Regions from separate parts of the Serratia entomophila genome, predicted to be linked through region 2. Evidence: predicted binding sites of a transcription regulator. Region 2 holds the regulator's gene; each other region holds the start of a gene.

Region 1 (2,268 bases), 1.9 Mb from region 2:
CCAGATCCGCCTGAGCGGCAGCGGCGAAGAGCTGCTGAGCAATCAGGAGGTGAGAAAGGCCTATCTGGGCGGCGGATAACCGCCTAGAACGTGCGCTGGATCCAGCGCACGTTCAACCGCACCAGCGCGATGATGGCGCGGGAAAGCAGCCGCAGCCCGCCGGGCAAATCGCGGCGGCGAACGTCCAGCAGCAGCACGGTGCGCACCTGCTCGCTGTCGTTCCACACCTCGTGTTCGAAGGTATCGTCCCACAGCATGAACTCGCCCTCGCGCAGCCGATATTCCCGCCCGTCGACCTTCAGCACCGCAGCGGGCGAACCGTCTTCGCGTTTGGGCATGTCCAGCACCAGATAGCCGCGCAAAATGCCGCGGAACGGGCCGCGGTGCGCCGGCACCTGTTTGCCGGGTGCCAGGAAGGAGAGCGAAGCGGACAGCACGTCCGGTGAAGCGGCGATGATGCCGGCCAGCGTCGGGCAGCGCGCCAGGTTGCGGGGGATGGGTTGGCCGTAGGCTTGCATGATGAACATGCGCCAGTCGCGCGCGTCATTGGCGGAGATCGACGCCTGTTCGCTCATGATCTCGTGAAAACGCGGGATATTATGCAGGTCATGGGCGACGGCCAGCGCTTCGTCGCGGATCTGCCGCCAGTGTGCGGTAAAGCGCTGCGCGTCCGGGAACAATGCGGCGCAGTCCAGCACCGGCGTCCCCTGAATGCGGCGATCGTAAACGTTACGCAAAGCAAGCACGGACCAATCATAAATAGCCGACATAGTGACCTCGCATTGAGAAACGCCAGTTGAGCAATTTTCGCCTATGCTGCGCCGCGCTCCGGCAGAGGCGGGGAATGCGCGGCATGGCGAAAAGAAAATCGGTACGCTTCAAGAGATTAGCACAATATCTCCACAGCAGGCAGCCGGGAAATGCGCCGAACACCGGGGAAGCGCGCGCCGAAAAAAACGCGCAATAAAAATGTGACGCTTATCGCATTTATCCCGCCAGTTGGTTAAAATATCGCTACTGCTCGCACCTGCCGGATCCCTGCCATATGGAACAAGCCAACGTCTCCCGTTCAACCGCCTGGTTGCGGGTGGTCATTCTTGCCGTCTCGGCCTTTATCTTTAATACCACCGAGTTCATTCCGGTCGGTTTACTGAGCGACATCGCCGCCAGCTTCTCGATGCAAACCGAGCAGGTCGGGCTGATCATCACCATTTACGCCTGGATCGTCGCCGCCGCCTCGCTGGTGTGCATGCTGCTGACCAGCAAGATCGAGCGCCGCAGGCTGCTGATCGGGGTATTTATCCTGTTCATCGCCAGCCACGTGCTGACCGCAGTGGCCTGGAACTTCACCACGCTGGTGATTTCCCGCGCCGGCGTGGCGCTGGCTCACTCGGTGTTCTGGTCGATCACCGCCTCGCTGGCGATCCGCGTGGCGCCGGCGGGCAAAAAAGCGCAGGCGCTGAGCCTGCTGGCCGGCGGCACCGCGCTGGCGATGGTGCTCGGCCTGCCGTTGGGGCGCGTCGTTGGCCAGATCCTCGGCTGGCGCATGACCTTTATCGGCATCGCGGTATGCGCCACCCTGGCGCTGGTGCTGCTGTGGCGCCTGCTGCCGGTGTTGAAAAGCGAGCATTCCGGCTCGTTGTCCAGCGTGCCGATGCTGTTCAAACGCCCGGCGCTGGTCAGCCTGTATATGCTGACCATCATCGTGATTACGGCGCACTTCACCGCCTACAGCTACATCGAGCCGTTTATCCAAACCGTGGCCGGACTGTCGGAGAACTTCACCACCCTGATGCTGCTGCTGTTCGGCGCCGCCGGCATCGTCGGCAGCCTGTTGTTCAGCCGCTTCAGCGAACGCTTTCCGTCGGGCTTCTTTATCGGCGCCATCGCGCTGCTGGCGCTGAGCCTGTTGCTGCTGCTGCCGGCCTCCGGCGATGAAAACCACCTGACGCTGCTGTGCATCGTCTGGGGCATGGCGATCATGGCTATCGGTCTGTCGATGCAGGCCAGGGTGCTGAGCCTGGCGCCGGACGCTACCGACGTGGCGATGTCGATCTACTCCGGGCTGTACAACTTCGGCATTGGCGGCGGCGCGCTGCTGGGCAACCAGGTCAGCCTGCATCTGGGCATGGGCAACATCGGCTTCGTCGGCGCGCCGTTGGCGCTGATCGCCCTCGGCTGGTGCCTGCTCAATTTTTATCGCAGCGGGCGGCTGCAACAGCAGCACAGCCGCTAAATTTTTTTGCTGTAAAACAGTCTGCTGCAGTT
Region 2 (2,268 bases):
AGGCGGTGCCGACGGCGTACAGCAACGGCGCCTGCCAGATAGGCAGGGTGCCGGCCATGCTGAGGGAGAAGATAGCGGCGATCAGCGCCGCAGGCAGCAGCCGGGCGTGCAGCGGGCTGATTTCGCCACTGACGCCGAGCAACAGCGCCAGGCCGAGCATCAGCGCCGGCAGCGGCACCTGCCACAGCAGCGCCTGTTGCAGCAGCAGGCTGCTGAAGGCGAACAGCGAGCCGCCGACGATCAGCCGTTTAAAAAAGCGTTTGTGAGGCGTGTCCAGCCCGGCGATGTTGCAGCAGGCGGGAACCAGTGAAAACAGCAGGCCAAGCTGCAGCTGGCCGATCGCCAGACCAAACAGTACCGGCAGGCACAACACCAGCGTTTGCCGCAGTGCGTAATTGACTTCCGGGTGGTAGATCAGGCGGCGCCACATGGCAGGCAGAGGATAAAAAAACGGCGCATTGCTGCGCCGTTTTTTTAGTGATTAGCGGGTGCCGTAGACGACAATGGTTTTGCCGTGGGCGGAAATCAGGTTTTGATCTTCCAGCATTTTTAGAATACGGCCAACGGTTTCACGCGAGCAGCCGACGATCTGGCCGATTTCCTGGCGGGTGATCTTGATCTGCATGCCGTCCGGGTGGGTCATGGCATCAGGCTGTTTCGCCAGGTTCAGCAGGGTTTGCGCAATGCGGCCGGTAACGTCCAGGAAGGCGAGGTTGCCCACTTTCTCGGAGGTGACCTGCAGGCGGTTCGCCATCTGGGCGGACAGGCGCATCAGGATGTCCGGGTTGACCTGGATCAGCTGACGGAATTTCTTATAGGAAATTTCAGCCACTTCGCAGGCGGTTTTCGCCCGAACCCAGGCGCTGCGCTCCTGGCCTTCTTCAAACAATCCGAGCTCGCCGATGAAGTCCCCCTGGTTCAGGTAGGACAGGATCATCTCTTTACCTTCTTCATCCTTGATCAGCACCGCGACGGAGCCTTTCACGATGTAGTAAAGCGTTTCGGCCTTTTCACCTTGGTGAATCAGCGTACTCTTCGATGGATATTTGTGGATATGGCAATGAGACAGGAACCATTCGAGAGTAGGGTCTGTTTGCGGTTTGCCGAGAACCATTCGCTGTTATCCTCTGTTGTTATCGCTGCCTTGTGTCACAGGGGTCAGAGTTCCCTGTAAAACGTGCCTGTAGCCGCTGTTTGAGCGAGGGCTATCGGCAGGTTTTGAGGCGTGTCATAAATATACGCTGTCGCTCTAGCATATTAACTTGCCGGGAGAGCTGCAAGCTACATTCTGTTAACATACCGGTAAAGGAGCCTTTCCCTGGGCGTTTCCCTGAAATCAATGTCCCGGAAAGATTTATTGCGGCTCTGTTTGTAGCACAGAGTAAGGCGGGTGTCTTGTGTTGTCTCGCTTCAGCATGATTAGCATCAGGTTCCGTTGCCTGTTTCTATGCGAAAGCGTACTCTGATTTTAAGAAATCAACCGGAGTGAGCAGAATGCAGGCAAGAGTTAAATGGGTGGAAGGGTTAACGTTTCTGGGTGAATCGGCTTCCGGCCATCAGGTGCTGATGGATGGCAACGCCGGCGATAAGGCGCCGAGCCCGATGGAAATGGTGCTGATGTCGGTGGGCAGCTGCAGCGCTATCGACGTAGTGTCGATCCTGCAAAAAGGCCGCAACGACGTGCGCGATTGCGAGGTCAAACTCACCTCCGAACGCCGCGAAGAAGCGCCGCGCCTGTTCACCCATATCAACCTGCATTTCATCGTTACCGGCCAGGATCTGACCGACAAGATCGTTGAGCGAGCGGTTAACCTCTCCGCCGAGAAGTACTGCTCGGTAGCGCTGATGCTGAACAAGGCCGCCAGCGTGACCCACAGCTTCGAAATTCGCCAGCCGGCCTGAGTGCTGAAAGGGCGCGGCCCCCCCAGGCCGCGCTCATGTCCGGCTATTCGATCTTCTTGCCTTCCAGCAGCCGTTGCACCAGCGGCGCCATAATCAGCTCCATCGCCAGCCCCATTTTGCCGCCCGGCACCACCAGCGTATTGATATGCGAGATGAAAGAGCCCTGCAGCATCGCCAGCAGGTAGGGGAAGTCAATCTGATCCAGCCCGCGGAAGTGGATCACCACGAAGCTTTCATCCAGCGAAGGAATGGCCTTGGCGGCGAACGGGTTGGAGGTATCGACCGTCGGCACGCGCTGGAAGTTGATATGCGTGCGTGAGAACTGCGGCGTGATGTAGTTGATGTAGTCCTCCATCGAGCGCACCA
Region 3 (2,268 bases), 1.5 Mb from region 2:
TCGTTGTGCTGGCCGACGCCGGTAAAGATATAGTTGTTCGGCTTGAATTCCCCGCCGCACAGGATGACCTTGCAGTTGGGTTTGTCCTGCAGCGCCAGAAAGGTGTTCAGCGAGTGGCAGACCGCGGTAAAGGACAGTTCGTCGGCGATGGCGTCGATGATCGCCGGGGTGGTGGTGCCGCAGTCGAAAAACACTGTGTCGTTTTCATTGATTAACGGGGCGGCCAGCAGGCCGATGCGGCGTTTTTCCGTGACCTGCTTGGCTTTTTGGTCGGAGACAAAATAGTTGGTCACGCCGTTGCTGCGCGGGTCGGTCACCACATAGCCGCCGAGCAACACAACGGCCGCCGGTTCTGCGCTGAGATCGCGGCGGATGGTCATCTCCGACACGCCCAGCAGCACGGCGGCTTCCTTGAGGTGGATCTTGTCGGCGCGTTTTAACGCCTGCACTAACCGGTTGATACGTTCTTCGCGCCGCGTTTCCATCTGTCCGCTTCCCACAGGTTTAAGAGATAAAAGAGTGCGTGCTGCCGTTGTTCGGGGCTATATGCAACGATGCGGGGCAATATCGGGCAGCCTGCGCCGCCCGTATTGTCCCGCATCAGATTATCTCGGCGCGCCGGCTACCGGCGCGCTTCAGGCTATCAGTAACTGCCTGCCGCCGCTTGCTCGCCGGAAACGATGGCCACGCCTGAGCTGGTGCCGATACGCGTGGCGCCTGCTTTGATCATCTTCTCGGCGGTTGCGCGATCGCGCACGGCGCCGGAAGCTTTCACGCCCATCTCGCCGCCCACGGTGGCGCGCATCAGTTTGACGTGCTCTTCCCGCGCGCCGCCGGTGCTGAAGCCGGTGGAAGTTTTAACGAAGGCCACATCGAGCTCGCGACACATTTCACAAACCTGAACGATCTGCGCATCGCTGAGCAGGCAGGTTTCCAATATTACCTTCAACGGGATCGCCGCGCAAACCTCACGCACTGCGGCGATGTCGGCTTTTACTTCGTCCAGCAGGCCGCTTTTCAGCCAGCCGACGTTGATCACCATATCGATTTCCTGCGCGCCTGCGGCGATTGCCGCCTTGGCTTCAAAGGCTTTGGCGACGGTCAGGCCTGCGCCCAGCGGGAAACCGATCACCGAACACACTTTCACCGCGCTTTCCTGCAGCAGGTGCGCCGCCAAAGGCACATAGCCGGAGTTGACGCATACGGCATAGAAGTTGTGCTGCTGCGCTTCTTCACACAGCTTGGCGATTTGCGTTTCGGTGGCGTCCATCGCCAGCAGGGTGTGATCGACGTAGCTTGCGTAATCAATGTTTTCAGTAGTCATCTCGATTCCTTAGTGAGGTATAGACAAAGCAGGATGTGAGTAATGTGAGAATAGTAACATTACTCACGCCGCAAACCTAGCTTGTTTTACCGTGCAACAGCTAAATCATTGTTGGGATCGATGTCACAGCTATCACATAAGTCGATTGATAATGTTATTTAACTAACATTGAATGCTCAAAAAGACCACAGGGGACAGCAGGATGGATATCGCAGTGATTGGTTCGAACATGGTGGATCTGATTACCTACACTGACCGGATGCCGAACGCCGGGGAAACGTTGGAGGCGCCGGAGTTTGAAATCGGCTGCGGCGGCAAGGGCGCCAATCAGGCGGTGGCCGCTGCCAAACTTGGCGCCAGTGTAATGATGGTGACATGCGTGGGCGACGATCTGTTCGCCGATAACACCCTGCGCAACCTGCAACAGGCCGGCGTGGATACCCGCTATGTGAAAAAGGTGACGGGCGTCTCCAGCGGCGTAGCGCCGATCTTCGTCGATAGCGCCTCGCAAAACCGCATCCTGATCGTCAAGGGCGCCAACAACCACCTGCTGCCGGCGGATATTGAACGTGCGGCCCCGGCGCTGCAAGCGTGCCGGCTGATGATCCTGCAGCTCGAGATCCCGCTGGAGACGGTGTATGCGGCAATCGACTTCGCCCGCCGGCATCGCATTGCGGTGATCCTTAACCCGGCGCCGGCGTCGCGCGATCTGGATATCGCCTATGCCTGCCAGTGCGACTTCTTTATGCCGAACGAAACCGAGCTGGAGATCCTGACCGGTATGCCGGTGGACAGCGAAGAAAATATCCTGCGCGCCGGCCGCACGCTGTTGGCGAAGGGGTTGCGCAATCTGATCATCACCCTTGGCCAGCGCGGCGCGCTGTGGATGACCGGCGATCGGGTAGAACATGTTGCGCCGCTGCAGGTAAAGGCGCTGGACACCA

The links. The regulator CRP, encoded in region 2, controls carbon source genes, mostly activating them, when cyclic AMP is high. The targets are predictions, from matches to a motif close to ATGTGANNNNNNTCACAT.
Region 1: a site for CRP is predicted at 970-987, ahead of KHA73_RS15840 (sugar transporter). Genes of this name have one in related genera too.
Region 3: a site for CRP is predicted at 1,367-1,384, ahead of deoC (deoxyribose-phosphate aldolase). Genes of this name have one in related genera too.

What each region holds. Positions count from the first base shown of each region.
Region 1 covers NZ_CP082787.1:3,255,836-3,258,103, reverse strand. Annotated here, with positions in the region: gene KHA73_RS15850 (ABC transporter ATP-binding protein) at 1-79, shown strand, start outside; gene KHA73_RS15845 (aspartyl/asparaginyl beta-hydroxylase domain-containing protein) at 84-770, opposite strand; gene KHA73_RS15840 (sugar transporter) at 1,046-2,236, shown strand.
Region 2 covers NZ_CP082787.1:200,203-202,470, forward strand. Annotated here, with positions in the region: gene KHA73_RS00825 (YccS/YhfK family putative transporter) at 1-430, opposite strand, end outside; gene crp (cAMP-activated global transcriptional regulator CRP) at 482-1,114, opposite strand; gene KHA73_RS00835 (OsmC family protein) at 1,495-1,902, shown strand; gene KHA73_RS00840 (phosphoribulokinase) at 1,946-2,268, opposite strand, start outside.
Region 3 covers NZ_CP082787.1:1,701,095-1,703,362, forward strand. Annotated here, with positions in the region: gene deoR (DNA-binding transcriptional repressor DeoR) at 1-485, opposite strand, end outside; gene deoC (deoxyribose-phosphate aldolase) at 644-1,324, opposite strand; gene rbsK (ribokinase) at 1,527-2,268, shown strand, end outside.